DNA from 2 places in the Pseudoflavonifractor sp. An176 genome. Region 1 is predicted to be linked to the other one. Evidence: predicted binding sites of a transcription regulator. Region 1 holds the regulator's gene; the other holds the start of a gene.
The links. The regulator HrcA, encoded in region 1, represses chaperone genes, less so after heat shock. The targets are predictions, from matches to a motif close to TGTTAGCACTCNNNNNNNNNGAGTGCTAACA.
Positions count from the first base shown of each region.

Region 2: the regulator HrcA is predicted to act here: its motif matches at 16,818-16,848, upstream of B5F12_RS06380 (co-chaperone GroES).

Region 1 covers NZ_NFKO01000044.1:1,491-13,430, forward strand. The annotation lists partial or broken gene B5F12_RS10970 (SIR2 family protein) at 1-1,246, opposite strand, end outside; gene dnaJ (molecular chaperone DnaJ) at 1,377-2,549, opposite strand; gene dnaK (molecular chaperone DnaK) at 2,640-4,493, opposite strand; gene grpE (nucleotide exchange factor GrpE) at 4,549-5,103, opposite strand; gene hrcA (heat-inducible transcriptional repressor HrcA) at 5,110-6,177, opposite strand; gene B5F12_RS10995 (glycosyltransferase family 39 protein) at 6,453-8,468, shown strand; gene B5F12_RS11000 (PHP domain-containing protein) at 8,654-9,460, shown strand; gene rpiB (ribose 5-phosphate isomerase B) at 9,479-9,922, shown strand; gene B5F12_RS11010 (Fic family protein) at 10,077-10,694, opposite strand; gene B5F12_RS11015 (hypothetical protein) at 10,687-10,872, opposite strand; gene B5F12_RS11020 (hypothetical protein) at 10,945-11,610, opposite strand; gene B5F12_RS11025 (helix-turn-helix transcriptional regulator) at 11,718-11,940, shown strand, end outside.
Region 2 covers NZ_NFKO01000010.1:537-19,677, reverse strand. The annotation lists gene B5F12_RS06460 (hypothetical protein) at 1-681, shown strand, start outside; gene metG (methionine--tRNA ligase) at 674-2,653, shown strand; gene B5F12_RS06450 (TatD family hydrolase) at 2,668-3,444, shown strand; gene thrS (threonine--tRNA ligase) at 4,767-6,527, shown strand; gene truA (tRNA pseudouridine(38-40) synthase TruA) at 6,531-7,268, shown strand; gene B5F12_RS06435 (M15 family metallopeptidase) at 7,381-8,394, shown strand; gene B5F12_RS06430 (hypothetical protein) at 8,546-9,163, opposite strand; gene B5F12_RS06425 (hypothetical protein) at 9,185-10,117, opposite strand; gene B5F12_RS06420 (hypothetical protein) at 10,137-10,658, opposite strand; gene B5F12_RS06415 (hypothetical protein) at 10,670-11,074, opposite strand; gene B5F12_RS06410 (hypothetical protein) at 11,086-11,736, opposite strand; gene B5F12_RS06405 (hypothetical protein) at 11,733-12,656, opposite strand; gene B5F12_RS06400 (SPFH domain-containing protein) at 13,033-14,019, opposite strand; gene B5F12_RS06395 (NfeD family protein) at 14,032-14,463, opposite strand; gene B5F12_RS06390 (class I SAM-dependent RNA methyltransferase) at 14,645-15,769, shown strand; gene B5F12_RS06385 (diacylglycerol kinase family protein) at 15,785-16,708, shown strand; gene B5F12_RS06380 (co-chaperone GroES) at 16,893-17,180, shown strand; gene groL (chaperonin GroEL) at 17,420-19,045, shown strand.

The DNA.
Region 1 (11,940 bases):
GCGGTCCCAGATAGGCCTGGGCATAGTCCACCACCACCAGGGTCTTGGTTGGGATGGGCAGGGTATCCAAGTGGTCCATATGGGCGGAATTGAGCCAAAGTACGTTCCAGCTAGCGCGCTCCATCTCCCGCCCGAACTCGTACACCAGGCGACTTTTCCCTGCGCCGCCTGCGCCAGTCACCGCCCACCATCGAAAGGCCACATGCTCCTGGCCGCAGAATTCCCGCAGCTGCTCCAGTTCCTCCTGTCTGCCGTGGAAGGAGACCGCTCCGCTTTTGTAGTGGAAGCGGCTGCTGGGGCTCTGGTCGGGTAACGCCCCCACATGGGTAGTCAAAGCCTGATAGGCGGTGGGATTGTGGTCCTCCAGCAGCTTTTCCAGGACGACCCGCACCGCCTCGTGCCGCCCCTTGGGATAAAACAGGGCCTGAATCCCCCACTGGTCCCTCAACTGCCTGGCCCGTGCGGCGGCATCCCTCACATCTTCGCACTCCAAAATGGCGTAGTGGGTCACTCCGGGATGCAGCTGCACTACCTCCTGCAACAGGTTCAGATATTCGTCCGCTTTCAGGCTACACCCTAAAAACAGCAGCATTTTTCCCGAGAACCACGCCTGTAGATTGGTTACCATGGGAGTCCCCGGCTGATAGGCCCCCTCATACTGCCGCTTCCCAAAGATGATGGAGGAATACTCCAGGGTTTCGCTTCCGATGTCTCCGTGGAGCTTCAACAGGCCATGGCGCTCTCCCTGCCGCAACTGGTCTTGCAGCTCCTGGCGGTTGGGCAAAATCACCGTGTCAAACTTAGCCCCTTGCAGTTCATACACCGTCTCCAGCACCCGGTCAAAGTTAGTGGTCACCGCAGGCATCCCCGGAAACAGCATAGGCAGCAGCCAGACGCTCTGATGGGGCAACTTCTCCCTGTGCTCTTGGATTTTGGCGGCGGAAAAAAGCTCCAGCAGATGGTCTGCCATTCCTTTCTTTCCCCAGTAATCTTCCAGAGCCTGCGCCGCCTTTAGTAGTTTTGCGTTTCCCCCCTCTATTTTAGCTACAATAGCCTTTTTTTTCTTTGATACTGCCACCTGTTCCGCCAGCTCTTTCAGAGCCTCGGGCCATAAGGGATAGCAGGGCACGGACAGACCCGCCCCCACAAAGGGAATCAGTTTGCCACAATCCTGTTTGATATGCTTGTAAACCATTGGATTATCGGGATAGCAGTTCATAATTTGTGTAAATGTGATGGCTGCCATGGCTCGATTTCCTCCTGTCTGTACCGTCTATTTCATCCATTTTACACCATGGCCATCCCATCTGCAAGATTTGACAAAAAAGAAGGCGGAAGGTCCTGCAACAGACCTTCCGCATTTCATTTTATGTTTTTTATTTCTTCTTCCGCTTCTTCTCAAAGAAGTCCCGCACCGGAGTGGCCGGAGCGGGGGACCCTTCCCCCATGGTGCGGGCGTACTCCTTCAGAGCGTCCCGCTGCTCATTGGTGAGGTTGGTGGGCACCTGTACTTTGATGAGCAGGTACTGGTCGCCCCGGCCCCGTCCGTGGACGTTGGGCACACCCTTGCCCCGCAGGCGGATGGTGGTGCCGGGCTGGGTCCCGGCGGGCAAGTTGTACTTGACCTTGCCGTCGATGGTATCAATCTGCAGCTCGGCGCCCAGAGCGGCCTGAGTGAAGCTCACCTTCTGCTCCAGGTACAGGTCGTACCCGTCTCGTTGGAAGCGGGGATCGGGAATCACCGAGATGTTCACCAGCAGGTCCCCGGCGGGTCCGCCGTTGAGGCCCTCGTTGCCCTGGCCCCGCATGGAGATGGACTGGCCATCGTCGATGCCGGCGGGAATCTTCACCTTGATCTTGCGAGGGCGGCGCACCTGGCCGTCTCCATGACAGTCGGGACAGGGCTGGTGGATGATCTTACCGGTGCCCCGGCACTTGGAACAGGGGGCGGTGGTGGTGAAGGCGAAGCCGCCCGCTCCACGCTGGATGCGCACCTGGCCGGTGCCGTGGCAGTCGGGGCAGATCTCCGCGGTGGTGCCGCTGGCACAGCCCGAGCCGTGGCAGGTGGTGCAGTTTTCGGTGCGGTTGAGGCTGATCTCCTTCTCCACGCCCCGCATGGCCTCCTCAAAGGTGATGGTCATGTTCACCCGCAGAGAAGCGCCCCGCTTGGGGGCGTTGGGGTTGGCCTGGCGCTGACCGCCGCCAAACCCGCCAAAGCCGCCGCCGAAGAAGGAGCCGAAGATGTCGCCCAGGTCCACGTCGCCCATGTCGAACCCACCGAAGCCGCCGCCTCCAAAGCCGCCCGCTCCGAAGTTGGGGTCTACCCCGGCGTGACCGAACTGGTCATACTTGGCCCGCTTGTCCTTGTCAGACAGCACCTCATAGGCCTCGTTGACCTCCTTGAACTTCGTCTCCGCCTCTGCATTGCCCGGGTTCAGGTCGGGGTGATACTGCTTGGCCAGCTTGCGGTAGGCCTTTTTCAATTCATCGTCCGAGGCGGTCTTGGACACGCCCAGGACCTCATAATAGTCACGTTTTTGTTCTGCCATTGTATGTCGTCACCTCACTGGGCAGGATAAATAAACCTGCCACAAGCGGGGTGGTTTGATGCACCCCGCTTGTGAAACCCGGTCTTGTTCTTACTTGTTGTTGTCGTCCACGACCTCGTAGTCGGCGTCCACCACATTGTCGTCGCCGCCGTTGTTGGTGGCGCCAGTGGCACCGCCAGCAGCGCCGCCCATGTCGGGGCCGGGCTGAGCACCAGCCTGGCTGTACAGCTTCTCGCTGACGGCGTAGAAGGCCTTAGTCAGACCCTCGGTGGCGTTCTTGATGGCCTGGGTGTCGGTGCCCTTCAGGGCCTCCTTGACCTTGTTCAGCTCACCCTCGATGTTGGCCTTGTCGCCAGCATCCAGCTTGTCGCCCATCTCCTCCAGGGTCTTCTCGGTCTGGTAGACCATCTGGTCGGCCTGGTTGCGGGTGTCCACTTCCTCCTTGCGGCGGGCGTCCTCAGCAGCGAACTGCTCGGCCTCCCGCACGGCCTTCTCCACGTCCTCCTTGGACATGTTGGTGGAGGAGGTGATGGTGATGTTCTGCTCCTTGCCGGTGCCCATATCCTTGGCGGTGACGTTGACGATGCCGTTGGCGTCGATGTCGAAGGTCACCTCGATCTGAGGCACACCGCGGCGGGCGGGAGCGATGCCGTCCAGGTGGAAGCGGCCCAGAGTCTTGTTGTACTGCGCCATCTCACGCTCACCCTGGAGCACGTGGACCTCCACGGAGGTCTGGTTGTCAGCGGCGGTGGTGAAGATCTGGCTCTTCTTGGCGGGGATGGTGGTGTTGCGCTCGATGAGCTTGGTCATCACGCCGCCCATGGTCTCAATGCCCAGGGACAGAGGAGTGACGTCCAGCAGCAGCAGGCCCTTGACGTCGCCCACCAGCACGCCGCCCTGGATGGCAGCGCCCATGGCCACGCACTCGTCGGGGTTGATGCCCTTGAAGCCCTCCAGGCCGGTGATCTTCTTCACGGCCTCCTGGACAGCGGGGATACGGCTGGAGCCGCCCACCAGCAGCACCTTGTGCAGGTCGCTGGACTTCAGACCGGCATCGTTCATGGCCTGGCGCACGGGGCCGGTGGTGGCCTCCACCAGGTGAGCGGTCAGCTCATTGAACTTGGCACGGGTCAGAGTCAGCTCCAGGTGCTTGGGGCCGGTGGCGTCAGCGGTGATATAGGGCAGGTTGATGGAGGTGGAAGTCACGCCGGACAGCTCGATCTTGGCCTTCTCGGCGGCCTCCTTCAGGCGCTGCATGGCGACCTTGTCGCCGGTGAGGTCGATGCCCTCGGCCTTCTTGAACTCAGCGGCCATCCAGTCCATGACACACTTATCGAAGTCGTCGCCGCCCAGACGGTTGTTACCAGCGGTGGCCAGCACCTCGATGACGCCGTCGCCGACCTCCAGCACGGACACGTCGAAGGTGCCGCCGCCCAGGTCGTAGACCATAATCTTCTGGTCGCTCTCCTTATCCACACCGTAGGCCAGAGCGGCGGCGGTGGGCTCGTTGATGATACGCTTGACCTCCAGGCCGGCGATCTTACCGGCGTCCTTGGTGGCCTGACGCTGAGCGTCAGTGAAGTAAGCGGGGACGGTGATGACGGCCTCGGAGACGGTCTGGCCCAGGTAAGCCTCGGCGTCCGCCTTCAGCTTCTGGAGGATCATGGCGCTGATCTCCTGGGGCGTGTACTTCTTGCCGTCCACGTCCACCTTGTAGTCGGAACCCATCTCACGCTTGATGGAGATCACGGTGCGGTCGGGGTTGGTGATGGCCTGGCGCTTAGCCACCTGGCCCACCATGCGCTCGCCGTCCTTGGAGAAGGCCACCACAGAGGGAGTGGTGCGGTTACCTTCGGCGTTGGGGATGACGACGGCCTCGCCGCCCTCCATGACGGACACACAAGAGTTAGTCGTACCAAGGTCGATACCAATAATCTTAGACATAATAATTCCTCCTAAATATATGGCAAATATGTTTTTACAAAGGGTAATATATGAATCAGTTGGCCACTTTTACCATGGCAAACCGAATGACCTTATCCCCGCAGGTAAAGCCCTGCTGGAACACTTCCACCACCGTGTTCTCCCCGGCGGCGTCGTCCTCCACATGCATCACGGCATTGTGGCGGTTGGGGTCGAAGGTCTCGCCCAAAGCGGGAATCAGCTCCACACCCAGGCTACTGAGGGCATCCTGAAGACCCTTCATGGTCATCTCCACGCCCTTGGCGTAGGCCTCGTCGGTGGTCTGCTGCTTCAAAGCCCGCTCCAGGTTGTCGTACACCGGAAGGAAGGCGGCCACGGTCTGGGCCTTGGCATTGGTCCAGGCGCTCTCCTTCTCCTTGGCGGTGCGCTTGCGGTAGTTGTCGTACTCGGCGGCCAGGCGCAGGTATTTCTCCTCGGCCTGGGCCAACTGATCATCCGCCTTGGGCGCTCCGGTCTCCGGCTGGTCGGCCTTTGGGGCCTCGGGCTGGGTGTCGGGCTGCGGCTCTTCCACCAGCTCCTCTTTCTCCACCTGGGGCTCCAGGTTTTCCTTGTTCACGTTTTTCTCATCCATGGGGTACTATTCCTCCTTTTCGCCAATGGCTGGGGGAAGTCCGCCCTGCCCTCCAAAGAGCTTGGACAGGCCGTCTGCCACGTAGGACAGCTTGGCGGCCACCTTGGCGTAGTCCATGCGGGTGGGCCCCACCACACCGATGACGCCTTTCATGCCGTCTCCGATGTCGTAGCTGGCCAGCACCACGCTGGTATCCTTTAATTCATCGGCCACGTTCTCGGGCCCAATGAGGATTTTGGTGTTGTCTTCACTGAGGGCGGGCAGGTCCAGCACGTTGGCCAGGGACTGCTCCTCATTGAGGTAGCTCATGAGCTTCTGGGCTTTGTCCACGTCCCGGTACTCCGGGTGGTCTAAAATGTGGCTGGCTCCGGCGGTGTACACCGGGCCGTGCTCCAGGGCGTCCAGCACCTCCATGGCAAAGGACACCACCAGGGAGATGAGGCCGTAGGCACTGCCAGCCGCGTGTTCCGCCACCCGCATCAGTTCGGGAGTCAGCTCCTCCAGGCTCTTGCCCACAAAGGAGGCGTTGAGCAGGGTGGTGAGCATTTGCAGCTGGGGCTGGGACAGGTCGGTGGGCAGGCGGATGAGCTTGTTTTTCACCACGTTACTGTCCGTCATCACCACCACGATGAACGAGTTGGTGTCCACCATGATGAGGTCATAGCGTCGGATGGTGGTGCGCCGCCGCTCCCCCGCCAAGGCAAAGGCGGGATAGTTGGTCAGCTGGGACACCATGCGCCCGGCCTGGTCAATGACCTTGTCCAGCTCCTGCATTTTCAAATGCAGGGCATCGTTGATCTGCTTCGTCTCCTCCAGGCTCAGCCGCTGTTCCTCCATCAGCTCGTTGACGTACAGCCGATACCCCTTGGGGGACGGCACCCGTCCGGCGGAGGTGTGGGGCTGCTCCAGATACCCCATCTCGGTGAGGTCGGAGAGTTCATTTCGAATGGTGGCGGAGGATACCTTTAAATCCGCCAGTTCCAAAATTGCCTTGGAGCCCACCGGCTCGGCGGTGCGGATATAGCTTTCCACCACAGCCCGTAAAATTTTCTTTTTTCGTTCTGTCAGGTCCAAGCGGCATCCTCCTGTTCTCTCGTATTAGCACTCACTATCCCCGAGTGCTAAAGATACTGTACCACCACCCCCGTGAATTGTCAATAGTTCAGTTGTAAATTAAATGTGAATGGAAATGGGGGATAAAACACACAGGGTTTTTTGCAGTATTCCCGGCCGATTGCTAACAATTCCCGGAAGAGCGGGGTAATTTCACATTTGAGTCTTTTCATCAGCGGCCATTCGTAGTAAAATATGTATATCTATGTCTATGTTCACCTAGGAGGTCAACCGCTATGGAGCTTTTCACCGCTGCCACCGCCACGTCCTCCGCCTCTCCCAACCTGTTTGAGCGAATACAGCAGGGTTGGGACAGCGCGGTCACCGGGGTTGGCTGGTTCTTCACCAATCTCTCCCCCGCCTTTGTGTTTGCACTGATGGGGATGGCCATTGTGGTGGCCTTTTTCGTTTACTATTGGTACTGCCTCAAGCCCCGGGCCAACTCCCTGGAGTGGATTGCCATGTCCGAGGCCCAGTCCCGGCGCAAGTCCATGAGTCTCACCCTGCCCTACACCCCCATGGAGCGGTGCGACTGGATTCCCCTGATGTTGGTGACGGTGATCTACGCCATCACCGCCTTCTTCCAGCTGGGCAGTATGTCCGCCCCGGAGTCCTACGTGAAGTTCCAGCAGGGGGACTCCTACACCTTCTCCTTCTCCCAGCCGGTGAAGGTAGATGAGATCTCCTTCTACACCTCTCTGGGCACTGGCACCTACCGTCTGGAGTACACCAACAACGGCTCGGACTGGAAGTGGGTGGACCTGGACCAGAACTACGCCACCTTATTTAAATGGGAGACGGTGGACTTAAACCAGATTCCCGAGGGCATGGACGTGCCCCCGGTGACCCTGGAGGCCACCACCTTCCGCATCACCGCTACCACCGCTGACCGGACAGAAGGCGTGTGGCTGGCCGAGCTGGCCCTGTGGAGTGACGGCGAGCCTCTCATCCCCGACCATGTGGACGTGGGGGCCGAGGCCCTGTTTGACGAGCCGGAGGAGTGGACCACCAAGCAGACCTATAGGAACTCCTCCTACTTTGACGAGATCTACCACCCCCGCACCGCTCTGGAGCATCTGAACAACATCTATCCCTATGAGGTCTCCCACCCGCCCCTGGGCAAGCTCATCATGTCCATTGGCATCGCCCTCTTCGGCATGGTGCCCTTTGGCTGGCGGTTTATGGGGACCCTGTTCGGGGTGCTCATGCTGCCCATTCTCTATGTGTTCCTGAAAAACTTCTTTGGCAAGACCCCGGTGGCCTTCTGCGGCACCTGTCTCTTCGCCTTTGACTTCATGCACCTGGTACAGACCCGTATCGGCACCATAGACACCTACGGGGTGTTCTTCATCCTGGTGTCCTACTACTTTATGTACCGCTGGCTGTGCTGCCCCGTGGGCTCTTCCCTGCGGAAAACCGCTGTGCCCCTGTTCCTGTGCGGACTGTTCTGGGGCATCGGCTGCGCCTGCAAGTGGACGGTGATCTACGCCGGGGCCGGTCTGGCGGTGATGTGGCTGCTGGGCCTGGTGTTCCGGTACCGGGAGTGGAAGCTGGCCCCCCAGGGCTTCGACTTCATCAGCTTCGTGCTGAGCACCACCTCCCTGTCCATCATCTTCTTTGTGCTCCTGCCCTCGGTGATCTACACCGCCTCCTACATCCCCTACGCCACTGCCCAGGGCAATCTCACCTTGGACAACCTGCTGAATGTGATGTGGAGCAACCAGGAGTTCATGCTCTCCTACCACCAGGGCGTCCACTCCACCCACCCCTACCAGTCCAGCTGGTATCAGTGGATTTTTGACGCCCGGCCCATTCTGTACTACCGGGACCTGGATTTGGCCAACACCGAGGGGGTCAAGAGTCTGTTTGCCTCCTTTAACAACCCCCTGGTGTCCTGGGCGGGCCTGCTGGCCTTCTTCGCCGTGCTCATCCAGACCATCCGCCGCAAGTGTGGACGGGGACTGTTCATCCTCATCGCCATTCTCTCTCAGTTCCTGCCCTGGCTGCCCATTGGCCGCACCTTGTTTGCCTATCACTACTTCCCCACCATCCTGTTCCTGGTCTTTGCCATCGCCTATCTGATGAACGACATGCTGGACCGGCACAAGAAGGGGGCCACCCTGGCCGTCTACGGCTTCACCGGGTGCACCGTGGCGGTGTACGCCATCTTCTACCCCGCCCTCACCGGACTGTATATCCCGCTGTGGTACAGCGAGGTGTTCCTGCGTTGGTTCCCCAGCTGGCCTCTATAATCCAAAGAAGTCCAAGGACTTCTTTGGAGAAGGTTTTGCATGGCGGATGTGGCTCGATTTCTTACGAAAAAGTCACCCCATCCGCCATGAGAAGTGTTATTTTCCCGGCACATGTCCGTGAAAATAACGTGATTCCGATTCTTTTCCCGCCTGCGGGCGGGAAAACTCTGCGAGGCTGATTCCCTGTGTATCTCTGTGATTCTCATACCCACACCCGTATTTCCTTTGACAGCACCGCTTCCCTGTCTGACATGATGGCCGCCGCCGTACAGGCGGGGGTCCAGGAGCTGTGCATCACCGACCACTGCGACCTGCTGGACGGGGACGGCAAGCCCACCCTCACCTTCCCCTGGCAAGAGGCTCTGGACCAGTACCACGGCCGGGGAGACGCTCCCCTCACCGTGCGCCTGGGGCTGGAGCTGGGCTCCGCCCCCTACAATCCCCAGGCTGCCCGGGCCATTCTGGCCCAGGCCGGGGAGGAGCTGGACTTTGTGCTGGGCTCCCTCCACAACTGGATTGGGGCGCAGAACAACCAGGATTTCTACTTCACCAACTTCACCGCTGACCCCGGCCTGTGCCGTCAGGCGGTGGAAAACGCCCTCAGCCATACCTGGGCGCTGGTGAAGGAGTACCCGGATTGCTACGACTCCCTGGCCCACATCAACTATCCTCTGCGCTACATGGCCCGGGACGGACAGCACCTGACCCTGGAGCCCTTCCAGGACCAAGTGGAGGAGATTTTCCGCCAAGTAGCCGCCATCGGCCACGCCCTGGAGGTAAACACCTGCCGGGGCATGTCCCTGGAGGAGTGGCTGCCTCTGCTGCGCTGGTTCAAGGACTGCGGGGGCGAGTATGTCACCGTGGGGTCGGATGCCCACCAGCCCGAGCACATGGCCCTGGGAATTCCCGAGGCCCTGGAGCTGCTGCGGGAGGCCGGGTTCTCCCACGTCACCACCTATCAGGGCCGCCGCCCTGTTCTCCACAAACTTTAAGCAAAAGGAGTCCTGAACATGAAAATTTCCATTGGCAGCGATCACGGCGCCTTCGCCATGAAAGAGCACCTCAAGCAGTACCTGACCGAACAGGGCCACCAGGTGGTGGACTGCGGCACCTACTCCACCGACAGCTGCGACTACGCCGATTTTGCCAAGGCTGCCGCCCAGCTGGTGGCCAGCGGCGACTGTGACCGGGGCATTGTCATGTGCACCACCGGCGTGGGCATCTCCATTGCCGCCAACAAGGTCCGGGGCATCCGGTGCGCTCTGTGCAGCGAGCCCTATTCCGCCGAGATGACCCGCCGCCACAACGACGCCAACATGCTGGCCATGGGCGGCGCTCTCATTGGCCCCAACATGGCCGACCGCATTGTGGACGTGTTCCTCAATACCGAGTTTGAGGGCGGCCGCCATGCGCGCCGTGTGGGTAAGATTATGGCCATTGAAAACGAGGCCTAATTTCCCCAAACCATCAAAAAGAGGTGTGAGCTTGGCCCACACCTCTTTCTTTTATTTATGCCATTTGGCTGCCACATACAGGGGCACGAATAGCCCACCCAACAGTACCACCAGCAGGACATACTGTTCCACTTGGGCCCAGAGCTGGCCTTTCTCATGGTTGACTCTTGGTCAAACTGATGCGCAGAATATCTCTCAAGTACGTGGTATCAAACACAGATGCTTCCATCACCTTGAGAAATGTCTGGGTCGGTACCGCCGCCCAATTCACCTCATACCCATTCAGAGCATACAGCTGTCGCATGAATTCCCGTATGGAACGCCCATTGCCTTCCCGGAAGGGGTGGATATAATTCAGCTCTGCAAAATAGTAGGCGCTACGGTCTACCAATGCCTCAAAGGACAGATTTTGGAGATAATCTTCCTCTGCCAATTCTTCCAGCAGCTTGGACAGCTTTGCATTTATCTCTCCATGGGTTAAAAATCGGGTATTTCCTTTCATAATGTCTTCCCGACGAAAGTGCCCGGCAAAGGGATAGACATCTCCCAACAGATACCGATGAATCCGGCACAGATGGTTGGGGGAAAAGCGTCCCTGAATGGGATGGGTCAACAGATCACTTTGGCGAACCGCTGAAATATCCGCCTCCAATTTTTTCAGCGTTTCCATGTCTCTCAAACCAAAGCGATTTTTCAATACGCTGGTACCCCGATAGCAGTACATCGACCCTGCAACGGCATAGACGTCGTATTTTCCAAAGCCCTTATCCATGGGCACGCATCCGCTTGACGCCGTACTCCTTCAACAGTGCGGATACCGCAGCATCTGCACTGACGGTTCCTTTCGTCACCTTCCGGCATAGGCCAACCGCCTTTTCGCTAGGGGTCAATTTCTCAATGGCATGGGTGGTCAAAACATATTCTATCCTCCGTGTTTCCTTGCTGTTCATACCGCCCGCCTCCTTTGCGTTTTGATAATAGTATACCTGATTTATAGGAAAAACACAATGCCAGAACCAAACTCATGCCTGTTTCTCAATCTCTCCTAGGATGTTCTCATACCGTGTTTTCGCCGACTGATACCCGCCAAAATACCGCCGCCAGAGTTCCCTGCGCTCCTCCCAGGTTCTCGCCTGCTGTTGCAGTCTCTCCACATACTCCAACACCTTGCGGTGATACACCATCTCATAGGTATGCCGGGCCTTTTCCGGTGTGATGTGGAACGCCCTGCCGATGGCCCGAAAGCTGGCGTTCTCCTCCTCCCGCATGGTGACCATGCGGGAAATCTCCTCTTCTCCCAGCTTCACCGGGCAGGGTGGCAGTTTCTCTAACATCTCCTGAGGCGTCCCCGGCTCCCCCGCCCGATACGCCTCCAAAATCTCCCCATAGGTCTTGTCCAGATACCCACAGGCATAGGGATAATTTTGATAGCATTCCATGGCAGTGGAAAACACGTTCCGCACCTGTGCGGTGTTGTCGTGGCCCAGGGCAATGGCGATGTGGCGAATATACAGGCGCACCTGTCGCACCTTCATTTTGGTGTACTGCTGTCGGACACGGGCGGGAGAGACACCCAATTGACTGGCTATGGCGGTAAAACTCTGGTTTTGCTGCTCCCGGAGCAGCAAGATCTGATAGCCTGTTTTGTCCTCCTGCAAGGTGCTGTATGGTATATCTATCATCGGCATATTACCGCCCTCCCGCAATGCTTACCCGTAATACAGGTATTTATAATATCATACACAAGTATTCTTTACAACACTCTGCGGTAGAATTTATTCGGGAGTGTGGTAATATGCTGCGATTAAAGCAACTGCGTGAGGAACGTCATCTCAGCCAAGCAGGGCTGGCTCTAAACCTCAACCTGTCTCAATCCACCGTCAGCGCCTACGAAGTGGGAGATCGAACACCAGATTTGGAAACCCTCGTGGCGATTGCTCAATTTTTCGGCGTATCTCTGGACTACTTGGCCGGACTCACTGAGCAAAAGCGGCTGATGGCCCAGAGCGATTTGACCC
Region 2 (19,141 bases), on a different contig from region 1:
AAGGCCTATCAGGTTGCTTTGGCCATGAAGACCTGGCAGGGGGGCGACAACGGTGTGCTGAGTATGGTCACCGCCGTACTGGCCCTGCTGGCCTTCTTCGGACTGCTGCAAATTGGCCGGGACGGCTACCACCCCGGGCGGAGAAGCCGGGGCGGCTTCTGGGCGGCCCTGCCCGCCTGTGCCGGGTGCGGCTGGCTGCTGAATACCTACCGCAACTGCGCCGCTGACCCGGTGCTGTGGGACTATGTGCCCCTGCTGCTGGCGGTGATCGCCGGGATGCTGATGTACACCGACTGGGCGGGCATGTCCTGTGCCGCCGCCCGGCCCCGCCGCACCCTGTGGCTGGCGGGGATGACGGTGGTGTGCTCCTGGGTGGCCCTGGCCTCCAGTCCGGACACCGGCACCGCCATGCTGCTCATCTCCCAGTCTGCCGCCGCCCTGGCGGCCCTGTGGCGGCTGCCCATCAACCTGCAAAATCCGCCCAAGGTGGGCTGGGAGGGAAATCTGGACACCTGTTCCATTCAGGACCCAGAGCCCCAGGTTGAGCCCCAGGACCAGCAGCCGCCTCTGACCCAGCCGGAGCCTCAGCCCCGGGTGGAGGAGGACTGGACCTGGAGCCGGGAGGAATCCCAAGCCATGATGTTTACCGGAGAGAACAAGGAGGAGGATACCCATGTCTGACAATCGTTTTTATATCACAACCCCCATTTACTACCCCAGCGATAAGCTGCACATCGGCCACACCTACTGCACCGTGGCCACCGATGCCATCGCCCGCTATCAGCGTCTGCGGGGCCGTGAGGTGATGTTCCTCACCGGCACCGACGAGCACGGCCAGAAGATCGAGGACAAGGCCGCCGAGGCGGGTGTGTCCCCCAAGGAGTTCGTGGACAAGATCGTGTGCGGCGACCGGGGCGTGCTGGATTTGTGGAAGCTGATGAACATCTCCAACGACCGCTTCATTCGCACTACCGACGACTACCATGTCTCCGCCATCCAGAAAATCTTTAAGAAGATGTACGAGAACGGGGACATCTACAAGGGCAAGTATGTGGGCAAGTACTGCAAGCCCTGCGAGTCCTTCTGGACCGAGTCCCAGCTGGTGGACGGCAAGTGCCCCGACTGTGGCCGGGAAGTGCAGGACGCCGAGGAGGAGGCCTACTTCTTCCGTCTGTCCAAGTACGCCGACCGCATCCAGGACCTGCTGGAGAACACCGACTTCCTGGAGCCCCGCAGCCGGGTCAACGAGATGGTGAACAACTTCATCAAGCCCGGCCTGGAGGACCTGTGCGTGTCCCGTACCTCCTTCACCTGGGGCGTGCCCGTGGACTTCGACCCCGGCCACGTGGTGTATGTGTGGGTGGACGCCCTGTCCAACTACATCACCGCCCTGGGCTATGACAACGACAAGTACGACGACTTCGATAAGTTCTGGCCCGCCGACGTGCACATCGTGGGCAAGGAGATCGTCCGCTTCCACTCCATCATCTGGCCCGCCATGCTCATGAGCCTGGGACTGCCCCTGCCCAAGAAGGTCTTTGGCCACGGCTGGCTGCTGCTGGACGGCGGCAAGATGTCCAAGTCCAAGGGCAACGTGGTGGACCCTTATATCCTGGCTGAGATGTTCGGGGTGGACGCCCTGCGCTTCTTCCTCATGCGCACCTTCCCCTTCGGCTCCGACGGCAACTTCTCCAACGAACTGCTCATCCAGACCATCAACACCGACCTGGCCAACGACCTGGGCAACCTGGTCAGCCGCACCACCGCCATGGTGGGCAAGTACTTCGGCGGCCAGCTGCCCGCCGGGTGCAAGACCTGGGCCGAGCCCCAGGAGGTGGACACCCAGCTCATCGGCATGGCCTCCGCCCTGCGGGACGCCTACCAGAAGGACATGGACACCTACGCCCCCCACAAGGCTCTGGAAGAGGTGTTCAAGGTCATCCAGCGGGCCAACAAGTACATTGACGAGAATGCCCCCTGGGCCCTGGCCAAGGACATGGAGCAAAGCGGCGCCCGCCTGGCCCACGTGCTGTACAACCTGCTGGAGACCACCCGCATCTGCGGCGTGCTCCTCACCCCCTTCATGCCCGAGAGCATGGACAAGCTGTTTGCCCAGATTGGCGCCTGTGAGGGCTGCCGCACTTGGGACAGCGCCGGCGTGTGGGGCAGCCTCAGCGACACCGCCACCGTGTCCAAGGGCGAGAACCTGTTCCCCCGTGTGGACGCCGAGAAGGCCCTGGAGGAGCTGGAGCGGGTGGCCGAGGAGGCCAAGAAGGCCGCTCTCCCCGCCCTGGAGGTGGAGCCTCTCAGCCAGGAGCAGGTGGACTTTGACACCTTCTGCAAGAACGACCTCCGTGCTGTGAAGGTGGTCAACTGCGAGAACGTGAAGAAGAGCAACAAGCTTCTCAAGTTCACCCTGGACGACGGCACCGGAACCCCCCGCCAGATTCTCTCCGGCATTGCCCAGTACTACAAGCCCGAGGAGCTCATGGGTAAGACCCTGGTGGCCATTGTCAACCTGCCCCCCCGCAAGATGATGGGCCAGGAGAGCCAGGGGATGCTCATCTCCGCCGTCCACACCGAGCGTGGCGAGGAGAAGCTGAACCTGCTCATGGTCAGCGACGCCATCCCCGCCGGGGCCAAGCTGTGCTAACGAGGGTGTCTACCATGCTCTTTGACACCCACGCCCACTACGATTCCAACCAGTTCAAGGACGACCGCATGGAAGTTCTCGCCGCCCTGCCCCAGGCCGGGGTAGGGCTGGTGGTGAACCCGGGCTGTGACCTGGCCACCTCCCGCACCGCCGTGGAGCTCTCTGAGACCTTCCCCTACGTGTACGCCGCGGTGGGCGTCCATCCCGGGGACTGCGCCGATTGGCAGGACAGCTGGCTTTCTGAATTGGAACAGCTGGCCCGGGAGCACCAGAAGGTGCGGGCCATCGGCGAGATCGGCCTGGACTACTACTGGAAGGACAACCCGCCCCGGGACCTCCAGAAGCACGTCTTCCACGCCCAGATGGACTTGGCGGAGCAGCTGAACCTGCCCATCATCGTCCACGACCGGGAGGCCCACGGGGACTGCCTGGAGGCGGTGCAGGCCCATCCCAATATCACGGGCGTGTACCACTGCTACTCCGGCAGCCTGGAGGACGCCAAAACCCTGGTGAACATGGGGTGGATGCTCTCCTTCACCGGAGTGGTCACCTACAAAAATGCCCGCAAGGCGTTGGAGGTGCTGGAGTGGCTGCCTCTGGACCGGATTATGATTGAGACGGATTCTCCGTATCTCTCTCCCGAGCCCTTCCGTGGTAAGCGCAACGACTCCCGCCACGTCTACCGGGTGGCGGAGACTATTGCCCTGGTGAAAAACCTCACCGTGGCGGAGGTGGTGGAGGCCACTACCCAAAACGGGTGCCGCTTCTTTGGCATCCAGAAACCAGAATGATGAAACATCACCCAATCTCTGGGAGGAATCCCGGGGATTGGGTGTTTTTGCAAATACTCACCCATATAGGGGCGTAGGGGAGGGGCTTGCTCCTCCCCGTTTTCCTGGTTTTGCCCTGCCACCCTGGCAGGGGAGACGCGCTCCGCTAGGCCCCATTTCTTAGCGATAAGAAATGGGGGAAAGAATCGCTTAGGGCGTTCCCCCCTAAGGACCCCCTTTTGATACGGGGTTGGAACTGCGTCAAGGCTATGGTCGGCCCTTGGCCCGGTGGGGTCACATGGATGATTGGGTCATTCTATGGGTGGTGCCCGATCTTCTGTGGGATGGTACTTCTATTGCCAGGGCCTTAGTTTGGAGTGTTGCAGCCGTTCCCGGCTGCCGGGAGCCTGGCTACCCACGGCTGGGAACAGTCGTTTCTCCAGAGTAGGCCCGGACGGGAAAACCGCCACGCCATAGGGCCAGCTGCCCAGGATGGCCTGGTGTGGCGGCACCAACAGGAACACGGCCAGACAAACGGGCCGAACAAGCACCTTGACGCAGTTCCAGCCCTGTACCCCAGGGGAGGTTCTTAGGGGGGAACGCCCTAAGTGGCTTTTCGTCCATTTTGGCCAGTCAAAATGGACCCCAGCGGAGCGTCCCCCGCCAGGCTGGCAAGCCGGCACCTGAGACATTGGAGGAGGATGATCCCTCCCGGAGGGAGCCGATACGGTGCACCCTACCCTTGACAATTCCCCCCACAGGTGATATAGTGTCCCCATCAAAATGGCGTGGACGGAGAAGAGCCGAAATCAGCAGCTGCCCAGAGAGGGATGTGTTTGGTGCAAGCATCCTGCAATTGCCTTCGGCGGTACCACTCCCGAGCTGCCCGGGACATGACCGGGACGGGACCCTCCCGTTACAGAGGACACAAGCGGCAAGACGTTATGTGCAGGCACTGGCGCACTTTTGGTGTCATGCTCGCACCCTTCGCAACGGCCAACTGCTCCACACTCCGCCGAAAATGCCGCCGGGCTGCACCCGGCCTGTTTTTCGGTCTGCGTGTGTCGCTGTTGCCCTGCTTTCGGGTGCTACGCACTTCGCTTTGCAAGCAGGGTGGAACCGTGGAGTATAAGTGCGTGGAACCGTCGTGAGCAGCACGGATGGACCGGAGCGAGGGCGAAAAATAAGATTTGCTGGCAAATCTGTTTTTTGCCCGAGTCGGAGGGAAGCCGTGCGTCGCGAACAGGTGCAGCGTAGCTACATACCTCACCCCTGAACCAATCTCAGGGGTGAGGCTTTTTGCATACCTTCGCCCCGAAACAATCTGATAGGAGGGCAATACCATGAGCGAAGAAAAGAATCTGTACACCTTTGAAAATCCCGAGTACCGCAAGACCTATTGGCACACCTGTTCCCATGTGCTGGCCCAGGCCATGAAGCGGCTGCACCCCGAGGTGAAGCTGGCCATCGGTCCCGCCATTGAGAACGGCTTCTACTACGACTTTGACACCCCCGAGCCCTTCTCCGAGACCCAGCTGGCTGAGCTGGAGGCGGAGATGCGCAAGATCTGCAAGGAGAAGCTGAAGCTGGAGCGGTTTGAGCTGCCCCGGGCTGAGGCTCTGGCTCTCATGGAGGAGAAGGGCGAGCCCTACAAGGTGGAGCTCATTAACGATCTCCCCGAGGATGCCGTCATCTCCTTCTACCGTCAGGGCGAGTTTACCGACCTGTGCGCCGGTCCCCACCTGGACTCCACCGGCCGCATCAAGGGCAACGCCATCAAGCTTACCGCCTGCAACGCCGCCTACTGGCGTGGCGACTCCAACCGCCAGACCCTCCAGCGTATCTACGGCGTGGCCTTCCCCAAGAAGGACGAACTGGATGAGTACCTGGCCAAGATCGAGGAGGCCAAGAAGCGGGACCACCGGAAGCTGGGCCGTGAGCTGGGCCTGTTTATGCTCCGGGACGAGGGCCCTGGCTTCCCCTTCTTCCTGCCCCGTGGCATGGTGCTGCGCAACACCCTGATTGACTACTGGCGTCAGGTGCACAAGCGCTACGGCTATGTGGAGATCTCCACCCCCATGATGCTCAACCGTCAGCTGTGGGAGCGGTCCGGCCACTGGGACCACTACAAGGACAACATGTACACCACCGTCATCGACGGCACCGACTTTGCCATCAAGCCCATGAACTGCCCCGGCGGCATGCTGGTGTACTCCAGCCAGCCCCACTCCTACCGGGACCTCCCCCTGCGTGTGGGTGAGCTGGGCCTGGTGCACCGCCACGAGCTGTCCGGCGCCCTCCACGGCCTGTTCCGGGTGCGCTGCTTCACCCAGGACGACGCCCACATCTTTATGACCTGGGACCAGATGAAGGACGAGATCAAAAACGTGGTGCGCCTGTTCGATGAGGTGTACTCCGTGTTCGGCCTGAGCTATCAGATCGAGGTGTCCACCATGCCCGAGGACCACATGGGCGACGAGAAGGACTGGGACTTCGCCACCGAGACCTTGAAGGCCGCTGTGGAGGAGCTGGGCAAGGACTACGTCATCAACGAGGGCGACGGCGCCTTCTACGGCCCCAAGCTGGACTTCCATCTGGCCGACTCCCTGGGCCGTACCTGGCAGTGCGGCACCATCCAGCTGGACATGCAGCTGCCTGAGCGCTTCGAGCTGGAGTACGTGGGCGAGGACGGCGAGAAGCACCGCCCCGTCATGATCCACCGGGTGGTGCTGGGCTCCATCGAGCGGTTCATCGGCGTCATCACCGAGCACTTTGCCGGTGCTTTCCCCACCTGGCTGTCCCCGGTGCAGGTGAAGGTGCTGCCCGTCACCGACCGGGCCGCCGAGTACGCCGACCAGGTGGCTTCCAAGCTGGACAACATGGGCTTCCGGGTGGAAGTGGACCACCGCAACGAGAAGATCGGCAAGAAGATCCGGGAGGCCCAGCTGGAGAAGGTCCCCTACATGCTGGTGGTGGGCGACCGGGATATGGAGAACGGCACCGTCTCCCCCCGTCACCGCGCCGACGGCGACCTGGGCGCTATGTCCTTCGACGAGTTTGTGGCTCTGCTCACCGACGTGGTGGAGTCCAAGGCCAAGAAGTAAGATATGAATGTTAAACTGACGATACAGTACGACGGCACACGCTACGACGGCTGGCAGCGTCAGGGCAACACCGACAACACCCTCCAGGGCCGTCTGGAGGGTGTGTTGTCCCGTATGGTGGGGAAGCCTGTGGAAATCCAGGGAGCGGGCCGCACCGATGCCGGGGTCCACGCCCAGGGCCAGGTGGCCAGCGTCCACTTGCCGGAAGGGTACACCCCCCAAGAGGTACAGAACTACCTCAACCGCTATCTTCCCGAGGATGTGGCGGTAGTGGACGTGGTGGAAGTGGGGGAGCGGTTCCACGCCCGGCTGTCCGCCACCGGCAAGGAGTACCGCTACCACATCCGCATGGGCAGTGTCCCCAACGTGTTCGCCCGGAAATACCAGTACCGGGTGGAGGAGCCTTTGGACCTGGCTGCCATGGAGCGGGCCGCTGGGTACCTCACCGGGAAGCACGACTTCCGCTCCTTTTGTGGAAATCGCCGCTTCAAAAAGTCCACGGTGCGGGAAGTGTTCCACATCGGGGTCGAGGTGTGTGGAAGTGATTTGACCCTGGTGTACCGGGGGGATGGCTTCCTGTACAACATGGTGCGGATTTTGACTGGCACCTTGCTGGAGGTGGGGCTGGGCCAGCGCACTCCCGAGAGTATGGTGGATATTTTGGAGGCCCGTGAGCGCACCGCAGCGGGGAAAACCGCCCCCGCCCAGGGCCTGGTGCTGCAAGAGGTGTACTACCCTTGAGATTTTATAAATATTTGTGAAAGTCCATTTACACCGGGGGGGATTTTCGGTAAACTGAGGGTAACTGTACATCCGGCCTCCATGGGAGGCGGAGAGAAAGCGAGGAACGGCCATGAGAGACAAGCGTTTGGTGGCTCTGGCAGCTTGGGCGGCAGCCCTGGCCTTGTTGGCTGCAGGGTGTGGAGACACCGCCAACCAGGTAGGGACCCAGGCCCCCGCTACCCAGAGGGTGGAGCACACCCAGCCGGGGACGACGGAGTCTGAACTGCCCCAGGCGAGCCCAACCCCCTCTCCCAGCCCCGAGGTGACCCAGAAGCCCCAGGAGACGGCCACCCCCACTACGCCGCCTACGCCCAAGCCCACCCAGCCCGGGCAGGGGGGCAGCTCTCTGGGAGGAGGGGGCAGCCAGGGAGGCGGCTCGTCCACCTCCAAGCCCCAGACCCTCAGCCCCAGCGGCAAGGCGTACCGCTACTATGACACGGTGCAGCCCACCTACCTCAAGGGGGTGCTGATTGTCAACAAGACCTACGCTTTGCCCCGCAGCTATGGCGGCTATAACGCCACAGCCAGCGCCGCCCTCAGCCGCCTCCAGGCGGGGGCGAGAAACGCCGGGTTCTCCATGCCCCTGCTCAGCGGTTACCGCTCCTTTGACTATCAGGACAAGCTGTACCGCAAGTATGCCGCCGCAGACGGGGTGGCGGCGGCCAACACCTATTCCGCCTGGCCGGGGCACTCGGAGCACCAGACGGGATTGGCCTTTGACATTGGCAGCATCAACAACAACTACGGCAACACCCCGGCGGGGAAGTGGCTGGCCGCCCACGCCCACGAGTACGGATTCATCATCCGCTACCCCAAGGGGAAGGAGAGTATCACCGGGTACCAGTACGAGCCCTGGCACGTGCGCTACCTGGGAGTAGAGCTGGCCACAAAGGTGTATGAGAGCGGCCTGTGCCTGGAAGAGTATCTCTCCCAGCCCGATCCCACACCTACCCCGGCACCCACGCCAACCCCAACGCCAGAGCCCACACCTGAGCCAACGCCCAGCCCCACTCCTACCCCGGAGCCGGAGACGACCCCTGTCCCGGAGGTCAGTCCCCAGCCCAGCGAGCCGGGAGTAGAGTGAGGGAGATACAGTTCAAGAGAAAAGTAAAAGCAACCAGGCAGGAGAACGTTTTGGGTTCTCCTGCCTGGTTGTGGTTATGCATGCGGTCACAGGTTTCGTAAGTCTAGACACTTCTGGGCTAGGAAGACCAGAAATTCTCGAAACAAGTAAATTATTTGATTTCTGGAACCGTGATTTCGCTACATTCGATACCCAGAATTTCGTCGATCATTTGGTCTGGGGAGAGAAGTGCTTCCAGCGGCATTCCCTCCAGCTGAGCCACCGAGTACACCCGCTGTACCTTGGTACGGGCCGTTTCCAGCAGCGTCTGACGTTGCCGGGGGCGCAGCCGAGCCAATTCCAGATAGGGGGTCACGGTGTCCGGGCAAAGGAAAATGGACCGCTCCAAAAGGGCAGTCGCCTGGGCAGTCTTTCCGGTGGACCACATTTGGATTTGTTTGGCCAGCAGGTATGCCCCACAGGCTTGGAGCTTGGGGGCGGCCTGGGATAGCCCGTCCTGCAACACAGCAGAAAAGGACGCTCCAATGCCTGCGCCCTCCATCAGACCCGTGTAGGCCCCCAGAAGGACGGCTCTGGCATCGTGAAATTGCAGCCAAGTCTGCCACAGAAGTTCTATGGCGGATTCATAGTCTGCAATGGGTGGGAAATCCAACAGCAACGCCAGACGGAGCAGGGGCTCGGGACCGGGTTGGGCCTCAGCCTGTGCCAGCAGTTTTTGCTGTTCCAGATAGAGGTTATGGTCCTCTTGGGGAGTGATGAAACGAATCAAAGGGAACACCTCACAAATAGGTTAGGGCTGTTCTGTGATCTCATACCGGAACAATCTGGTCCAGGTCCCCACTAGAAATTCCCTATCGGACAGGAAGAGGCAGTCGGAGAGCCAGGTGATTTTACTGGTGTGGTGCAACTCCTCCGTGGAAATATAAAACCGGGTGCTCACATCTTTGCGGTCCAGAATGGTGAGATCATGGTGAAAGTCGTTGGGAATGGCCAGATAGCGGCTGGACCCCACCACGGAGATACAGGGGGAACAGCGGAAATGTTTCGGTAAGTCAATCTCCGTGGTATGACCATCCGGGGAAATAAGATACAGGACACTTCCCCCTAAGATGGGGTGTTTACCGAAGAAGGTCATGGCAAGATATCCCCCGTCTACAATTCCTGGCCGTGAGGTGTTCCGACAGTCAATTTTGCGGTCTACCAGCGAACAGCTGTGTATCGTACCCTGTGGGTCCATCACCACATAGGAGGGAGAACCCCAATGTTTTTTCCTATCATAGATCAGGAAGTGGAGCAGACCATCTGCCACCCCGGCGAAATACAGAGATTTGTCTGGGCAGGTATAGATGGGGGTAAACTGTCCCGTGGAAAGGCAGTACCGACACACGCCCTCATCGTACCCCAAGACGACGCTGTCCGGCCCACAGCGGAAGATGGGCCGTTCCCTCCACAGGTGATCCGGCCAATGGCCCAGCGAGTGGAGGGTGTTGTCCCGCCAGTGGAACAAGCCCCCGGTGGTATTGAGGATCAGCAGGGAGCCGTCGTGTAGATAGGCCATGGAGCTGGGGTCGCGCACATAAATGGTTTTCTCCAGAGCCAGGGCGGGAAGAGAGAATATGCGAATACACCGATCCCCTGACACGGCTAGAAATTTGCCATCGGGGGAGGGCACCAGATCGTATGCCGGATACTTGTAGATATGTTTCAACTGTAATTGCTGCATATCATTGTCCTCCCGAAATTCAGGTGTGCATGGGATGGATGGCGGCGGCAATGGCGTGGAAGTCTGCGGCGTCTCGACAATACTGGACCTGGAGCAGGTCACCGTCCGGCTCTACCACAAATGCCAATCGCCGTTTGGGTAAGACATATGCCTCCAAAGTTTCCTGGGGAAGGGTGGAGATATCCACCTCGTCTCCAGAGTCCAGCACGTCCACATGGATATAGCCTTCATTCAAAGCGCCAAAATAGGTGGCCAGAGTGACCATGTCCTCCTTGTGGCGGGTCCAGAGACGAAGAGTTGCCAGCTTTTTGGTGAAGAAGCGGCCTGTTTCTTCCCGGTCATAGTGGTAGTTTTGGGTGGGGATGTCTTTTAGAACATCATCCAAGGTTCCTTCTAGTCCGCTCATCCAAATGAGAAATTGCAGATGGTCAGAGTCGGACAGAGCGGCAAGAATGCGGTCCATCAGGGCCGCTTTTTCCTGCTGAGAGGCGCGGCCCAAATGGATTTGAAGGCCGTCTTTGTCCGGTTGGAGTTGTAGCAATGGTGCACCTCCTATCCAATAACCTTGTCCGATTCGGGAATGGGAAAATGAAATCCATCCATACACACCTCTTGGGCGTGGAGCAGCAGCGCAGACTCCCAAATTTCCACCGCAATGTTGTATTCCAGGGGATATTGCTGGAGCCATGGGTCTGTGGAGGTGGCGGTGGTGGTACGGACCAGGACCGAGGTCAATTCGTAGTAGTTGCAGGCCTGAAAATCAAAGGTGCTGTCGTCTTTCCTCTTTTCCACCCACAGACATGAGATACAGCCTATAAAGGTGAGTTTGTGGGTGGTGGTAGTGCCGTAGTCGGTGGATTCCAAATCAAATTCTACCTTTTTATTGGGTAAATCCACATGAAAGCGGCGAATCACGGAAGCATAGACATCCTGTAGAGCGGTGTTGAGATCAGTCATGTCAGACCTCCTTATGTGTTTGCGTGTTTCCCGCCAATTTTCCGCAAACGCTCCAGATCTTGGCGGAGCACCTTTCGGCTATCCATGCCGATGTACCCGCACACCAGAACCAGGGCCAGGGCTACCACGGCGCAGATGGCTGCGGCCCCATAAATCTGATGCGTTACGGCAACATACAAGAGTGCACCAAACAGGACCAGGGCCCACAGGAGCATCCCAAATACACGGCACATATGGATGAAGAATGCCTGATGGAGCACTTGGGGAACCGGCTCACAGGTGGACTTTTCCAGGGCCACCCCATCCCCCGTGACCTCCAGCTTGGGGGGATGCAGGGCTTGGTTCGACTTGGTGACTTGGACCGTGCAAGAACCGTCTTTGGTGGGACGGAGCACAGCCCCCAGGCGGTAGGGCATCACGTCATCCCATTTGGTGTCGCCGAAATGCAGGGCAACCTGTAATGGTGCGGTGATCACAATGCCCAGGGCGGCCAAGACCTTCCATTTGCTGGTTAAGGGCGGGTCTTGGACCAGGGTGAGGGTCTCACCCTCCGCCACGTCCACCTCCACCGGGGTGTCCGGGGACAAATCCATCCGGTTTCCATGGTGCATAAAGTGCATCCCCAGTCCTTCGGGGAGAATTCCATGTAGGCGTACGTTCATAGATTATCTCCTCCTGTTTGTGTGCCTTTAAGGGTCCGGCGGTATTCCTCCAGCTGCGCCTGGGAGAAGGGGCAGTCCGGGTTTCCGTCATAGACCGAGAGAATCCAACGCAGTACCTCCCGGTTTCCCGGGTCAAGTTCCAGCGCACGGGTGAGGTGCCAGTGGATGAGGGCGTCCGCCCCCAGGATCGTGGGCTCCATGAAGGTCAGGTAGTTGCAGATGGTCAGGTGTTTGTCCGGGCTCTCCTCCTGGGAGATGACGTACATGAGGAACGCGTACATGGTCAGGCTGTTGACCTTGGGAAAGTCGTGGGACAGGTGGTCAAAGGAGAACTCATAGGACACCATGGACAGGTCCCGGTACACGCTGTCAAAATGCAGGTGCATGATCTCCTTTTGTAGGGGCTTCCGGTAGATATCAGGAATATCCCGGGGGCCGGTGTTTCTGTGGATGGAGACGGCGTACACATAGCAGGGGGCCCAGTTCTTATCGTCATCGCCGCAGTCCAGCAGCGGGAGAATCTGCGCTACATCCTCGGTGCGGGGGCACAGGCCGTGTTCATTGAGAAACTCCTCCGCTTCGTTGGGCACTTCGCCATACAGCAGAGACTCCTCCAGATTGTGGGCCACGTCCACCCCCAGAAACTCCAGCCCATAGCCGTAAGCCCGCTCCAAGGGGGTGGAGTCGTACACGATCACCTCACAGGGGAAATGGAATTGCCGCAGCAGGGAGCAAAGCTCCATCATTTTAGCCAGCCCCTGTTGGGAAGGGGGATTCTGCCACTGGTCCAGGGATTGCGCGTACTGGTCCAGCAGCTGGGAAAACTCTTTCTTGGACTCGTTGGGGTAAAAATCGGCACCGTCCAGACACCGCCCAATGCCTCGATAACGGGTCTGAATGGGGACAACGTCATACAACATTCCGGGTCACCTTCCTTTATACATGTATTGAAAATGGGATTTTGTGACGATAACGTCAAAATAAAATGGATAACGACAAATTGCAGCGACAAAAAGCCCTCGGCAGAGTTTTCCCGCCCGAGGGCGGGAAAATCAATCAAAATCCGTTTTTTCCGGGGACATGCGCATCGGAAAAAACACTTCTCAGCCCGCCAGTGTGGAATCGGGTCGTCCTTTGACCCGATTATGCATGCAGCGGGCTGCAACTCTTCGAAAAAATGCTGGCATTTTTGAGAATCGTGTCGAACTGGTTCGACACGATAAACGCTCCTGGAATCGCTGGGATTCCAGGAGCGTTTGCTGTGGGTGTTGTCTTATGGGGAAGTCCTGGCCTTCCTCAGGGCTTGGGGGTAGGAGCCTTCTGGGTGGGAGCCGGGGCAGCGGGATTGGGAGTGACAGAGTCAAACACTGTCTTGGCAGAGGCACACAGGCCAGCCAGTCCCTGAATTTCGCTGGGAATGATGATCTTGGTGGCACGGCCGTCGGCGGCCTTCTGGAAGGCCTCCAGAGCCTTGAGCTGGAGCACTTCGGAGTTGGGAGCGGCCTCGTTCAACAGCTTCAAAGCGTCGGCGGTGGCCTGCTGCACCTTCAGAATGGCCTCGCTTTCCGCCTCGGCGGCCAGGATGCGGGCGGTCTTTTCGGCCTCGGCCTGCATGATCTTGGCCTGCTTGGCGGCGTCAGCCCGGAGAATGGCGGACTGCTTCTCGCCCTCAGCCACCAGAATCTGAGATTGCTTCTGGCCCTCGGCCTGGAGGATGGCTTCCCGGCGCTCGCGCTCGGCACGCATCTGCTTCTCCATGGACTCCTGAATGTCCCGGGGAGGCATGATGTTCTTCAGCTCCACACGGTTGACCTTGATGCCCCAGGGGTCGGTGGCCTCGTCCAGAATGGAGCGCATCTGGGTATTGATGTGGTCACGGCTGGTGAGGGACTGGTCCAGCTCCAGGTCGCCAATGATGTTACGCAGGGTGGTGGCAGTGAGGTTCTCAATGGCGCTCAGGGGCTGCTCCACGCCGTAGGTATACAGCTTGGGGTCGGTGATCTGGAAATACAGGACGGTGTCGATCTGCATGGTGACGTTGTCCTTGGTGATGACGGGCTGGGGGGCGAAGTCCACAACCTGCTCTTTCAGGGAGACCATTTTGGCCACGCGCTCAATAAAGGGAATCTTGAAGTGGAGACCCACGCTCCACACGGCACGGAACGCGCCCAAACGCTCCACAACCATGGCCTTGGACTGGGGTACTACCTTGACGTTGGCGGCAATGATCAGCAGAATGATGATGATCACGGCCACCGGGATGATGAGAGAGATCAAATCCATATTACTTCCTCCTTACTCTTCTACGATAACTTTGACACCTTCTATGCGCAGCACCCGTACCATGGCCCCGGCGGGGATGGGGGTGTCGTGCTCACTGCGAGCGGTCCAGGTGACACCGCCGATGGTGACGGCGCCGGTGCCCTGGATGTTGTCAATGTCCTGGGTGACCCGGGCCTCTTGCCCAATGACCCGGTCAGCGTTGGTGGGCTCCACCCGGGTGTTCAGATATTTTTTTGCCAGGGGGCGCAGGGCCACCAGGCACACCAGGGAGAGCACAATGAAAATACCCAGTTGCAGCCAGATGTTGCCTCCGGCCAGGGCACACACCAGCGCACCCAGAGAACCGATGGCAAACCACACGGAAGTCAGGCCTACGGTGGCGGCTTCGGCGACCGCGAAGATAATCAGCAGCGCCAGCCAGACAATTTGATAAACAGTGTCCATACTGGTCACCTCCTTTGGGGGTAGTATAGCATAGCTACCCCAGCGATACCACTACAATTTGTAACCATTAGAGAAAATATCGAAAAATTATTATCCTTGTCATGGGGTGTCAAATTGGGTATAATAAAAAAGATTATGACCATTTGAAGACGACAGGGGAGACCCCCGGAGAGGATGGAATATGGACGGGAAACTGCAATTTGTCATTCCCACCCTGCTGGGGGTGGAGAGCCTGGTGAGCTATGAGGTGAAGAAGCTGGGCCTTTCCGACGTGCGGGCGGAAAACGGCCGGGTGCTGTGCACCGGCACCAAGAAGGACATTCCCCGGCTGAATCTGAACCTGCGCACGGGAGCGAGAGTGCTCATTCTCCTGGGGGAGTTTATGGCCCCCAACTTTGAGGCCCTCTTTGAGGGTACCTACGCTCTGCCCTGGGAGGAGTTCATCCCCCGGGAGGGCAAGTTCCCGGTGAAGGGCTACGCCATCAACTCCGCCCTCCACGCCGTGCCCACCTGCCAGGCCATGGTGAAAAAGGCCATTGCCAAGCGGCTGGGCAAGGTGTACGGGCTGGAGACCCTGCCGGAGACGGGGGTGCTGTACCAGGTCCAGTTTGCCATCTTTAAGGACCAGGCTTCCCTGATGTTGGACACCTCCGGCGAGGGCCTGTACAAGCGGGGCTATCGGGCCCAGGGCGTGGCCGCCCCCTTGAAGGAGACTTTGGCGGCGGCCATGGTGGCCCTGTCCCGCTATAAGGGAAAGGACCCCTTCTGCGACCCCTTCTGCGGCTCTGGTACCATCGCCATTGAGGCCGCCCTCATCGCCAAGAACCGGGCCCCTGGCCTGGGCCGCTCCTTCTCCTCCCAGAAGTGGACCCAGCTGCCCTCCGGGCTGTGGCTGGATGCCGCCGACGAGGCCATGGACGGAGAGTTCGATGGGAACTATGAGATCTGGGGCGGCGACATCGACCCTAAGGCGGTGGAGTTGGCCCGGCACAACGCCCAGCTGGCCGAGGTGGACGACGTGGTGTCCTTTGAAGTGGCGGACGCCACCCGGTTCCACTGGGGCGGCCTGCGGGGACGAGTGGTCACCAATCCCCCCTACGGCGAGCGGCTGATGGAGAAGCGGGAGGCCGAGGAGCTGTATCGGGCCTTTGGCCGGGCCATGGACAAGTTCCCCGACGGCTGGCAGGTGTCCATTCTGTCCTCTCACACCGAGTTTGAGCGCACCTACGGGAAAAAGGCGGACAAGAAGCGGAAGCTGTACAACGGCATGCTCAAGTGCGACCTGTTCCAGTACGGCGTGAAGTGATGGAGAGAGAATGGAATGAAACATTTATTTATCGTCAACCCCGCAGCCGGAAAAGCGGGGAACGAAAATGAGTTACTGGACCAGATTCAAGAGCTGGACCTGGACTGTGAAGTGGTGCACACCCAGCGCCAGGAGGAGGCCTGTGAGATCGCCCGAGCCGCCGCCCAGCGGGGAGAGCCCCTGCGCATCTACGCCTGCGGTGGGGACGGCACCTTAAATGAGGTCATCAACGGGGCAGCGGGCTTTGACCATGTGGCGGTGACCAACGTGCCCCTGGGCACCGGCAATGACTTTTTGAAAATCTTCGGACCGGAGAACAAGGAGAAGTTTGCCCAGCTGGAGGAGCTCAGCCGAGGCCCTCAGGTGGCCATAGACCTGATGGAGTGCAATGGAAAGCTGGGGGTGGATATCTTCTGTGCGGGAGTGGATGCCCGCATTGCCGCCGACGTGCACAAGTACCGCCGTCTGCCCCTGGTGCGGGGCATCGGGGCCTACATCCTCTCGCTGGTGGCCAATGTCTTATTTAAAGGTATCAGCCGCCAGACCCAGGTGGAGGCGGGAGAGTACGCCTACCAGGGTCAGACTGCCATTGTATGCGTGTGCAATGGCCGCTATTACGGCGGCGGCTTTATGCCCGTGGGGGACAACCTCCCCGACGACGGCAAGCTGGAAATGCTGGTGGTGCCCAAGGTCAGCCGCCGGACCTTCTTCCGCCTGGTGGGAGAGTACGCCAAGGGCCGCTATCGTCAGCACCCGGATTTGATCACGGCGGTGGAGGGCACCGAGTTCACCATCACTGCACCCCAGCCCCTGGTGGCGGTGGTAGACGGAGAGGTGCTGCGAGAGCAGCGCTACCACATCCGCCTATCCGACAAGAAGGTGAATTTCTTCTACCCCCAGGGCCTCAGTTATCAGCCCCGGATGGAAGAGGCGAATTAGCACTCTCCCTGTCGCCTTGTGAACAAAAGATGAATTTTTTTCACTCAACCTCTATTTCTCAAAAATAGGGGTTGATTTTTTGGAGTGAAACGGTTATTATCTTATCTAGAGTTAGCACTCGGATAAAATGAGTGCTAACCTATGAAACCGTAAACCATTGGATTGATATAAGGAGGAACCAATTATGACTCTGAAACCTCTGGCAGATCGCGTGATCTTGAAGGCCATGGAGGCCCAGGAAACCACCAAGGGCGGCATCATTCTCACCGCCAGCGCCAAGGAGAAGCCCGAGATGGCCGAAGTTGTGGCCGTTGGTCCCGGCGGCGTGGTGGACGGCAAGGAGGTCGTCATGACCGTGAAGGTGGGCGACAAGGTGCTCACCAGCAAGTACTCCGGCACCGAAGTCAAAGTGGACGGCGAGGAGTATAACATTGTTCGTCAGAATGACATTCTGGCCATTGTCGAGGACTAAAAGCGAAGGTATTTTCAGCCGTCCACTTTGAGGGACCCGCCGAGAGGCGGGACGCCGCTTATGCGGCGCAGGTTGGCGGAATTGACTTCCGACAACCGCATATGAAATCACCCCAACGGGGTACCCCGCAAAACTGGTTTTGCGGGGCGGACGGCGAGGAGTACAATATTGTTCGTCAGAATGACATTCTGGCCATTGTCGAGGACTAATTGAGTTTTTCTTACGGAGGTAATTGAATTATGGCTAAGATTATTTGCTACGGCGAGGAAGCCCGTCACGCTCTGGAGCGTGGCGTCAACCAGCTGGCTGACACCGTGAAGATCACCATGGGTCCCAAGGGCCGCAACGTGGTGCTGGATAAGAAGTTTGGCACTCCCCTCATCACCAACGACGGTGTGAGCATTGCCAAGGAGATCGAGCTGGACGACCCCTTTGAGAACATGGGCGCTCAGATCGTCAAGGAAGTTTCCACCAAGACCAACGACGTGGCCGGCGACGGTACCACCACCGCCACCCTGCTGGCTCAGGCCATCATCCGTGAGGGCCTGAAGAACCTGGCCGCCGGTGCCAACCCCATGGTCATGAAGAAGGGCATTGCCAAGGCCACCACCGCAGCCATCGAGGAGATCAAGAAGAATTCCAAGCCCGTCTCCGGCACCTCTGACATCGCCCGTGTTGGCGCCATCTCTTCCGGCGACGACACCATCGGCGCTCTGATTGCCGAGGCCATGGAGAAGGTCTCCCACGACGGCGTCATCACCGTGGAGGAGTCCAAGACCGCCGAGACCTACTCTGAGGTTGTGGAGGGCATGCAGCTGGATCGTGGCTACATCACCCCCTACATGGTCACCGACACCGAGAAGATGGAGGCCGTTCTGGACGACCCCTATATCCTCATCACCGATAAGAAGATCTCCTCCATCCAGGAGCTGCTGCCCCTGCTGGAGCAGGTGGTGCAGAGCGGCAAGAAGCTGCTGATCATCGCTGAGGACGTGGAGGGCGACGCCCTGTCCACCCTGCTGGTCAACAAGCTGCGCGGCACCCTGAATGTCTGCTGCATCAAGGCCCCCGGCTTCGGCGATCGCCGCAAGGAGATGCTGGAGGATATCGCCATCCTCACCGGCGGCACTGTGGTGTCCACCGACATGGGCATGGACCTGAAGGAAGCCAACCTGACCATGCTGGGCACTGCCCGTCAGGTGAAGGTCTCCAAGGAGAACACCATCATCGTGGACGGCGCTGGCGCCACCGAGAACATCGCCGCCCGTGTGTCTCAGATTCGTCACATGATCGAGAACACCACCTCCGAGTACGACAAGGAGAAGCTCCAGGAGCGTCTGGCCAAGCTGGCTGGCGGCGTGGCCATCATCCGCGTGGGTGCTGCCACCGAGACCGAGATGAAGGAGAAGAAGCTGCGCATTGAGGACGCCCTCAACGCCACCCGTGCCGCCGTGGAGGAAGGCATTGTGGCTGGCGGCGGCACTGCCTACGTCAACGCCATCGGCGCCGTGGAGGCCCTGCTGGACACCGTGGAGGGTGACGAGAAGACTGGCGTGAAGATCATTGCCAAGGCTCTGGCTGAGCCCATGAAGCAGATTGCCACCAACGCTGGCATCGACGGCTCCGTGGTGCTGGAGAAGGTGAAGACCGCTGGCCAGGTGGGCTACGGCTTCGACGCCTACAAGGAGGAGTACTGCGACATGATCGCCAACGGTATCGTGGACCCCACCAAGGTGACCCGTTCCGCTCTGGAGAACGCCGCCTCTGTGTCCGCCACCCTGCTGACCACCGAGGCCCTGGTGGCCGACAAGCCCGAGCCTCCCGCTCCCGCTGCTCCCGCTCCCGACATGGGCGGCATGTACTAAGAAATAGCCCCAATAAGGTTTCAAAAGGCCGGTGTCTTCGGACACCGGCCTTTTTGCATGCCCTGTGGGTATGCTGTTCTCTGATTTCTCAGGCGC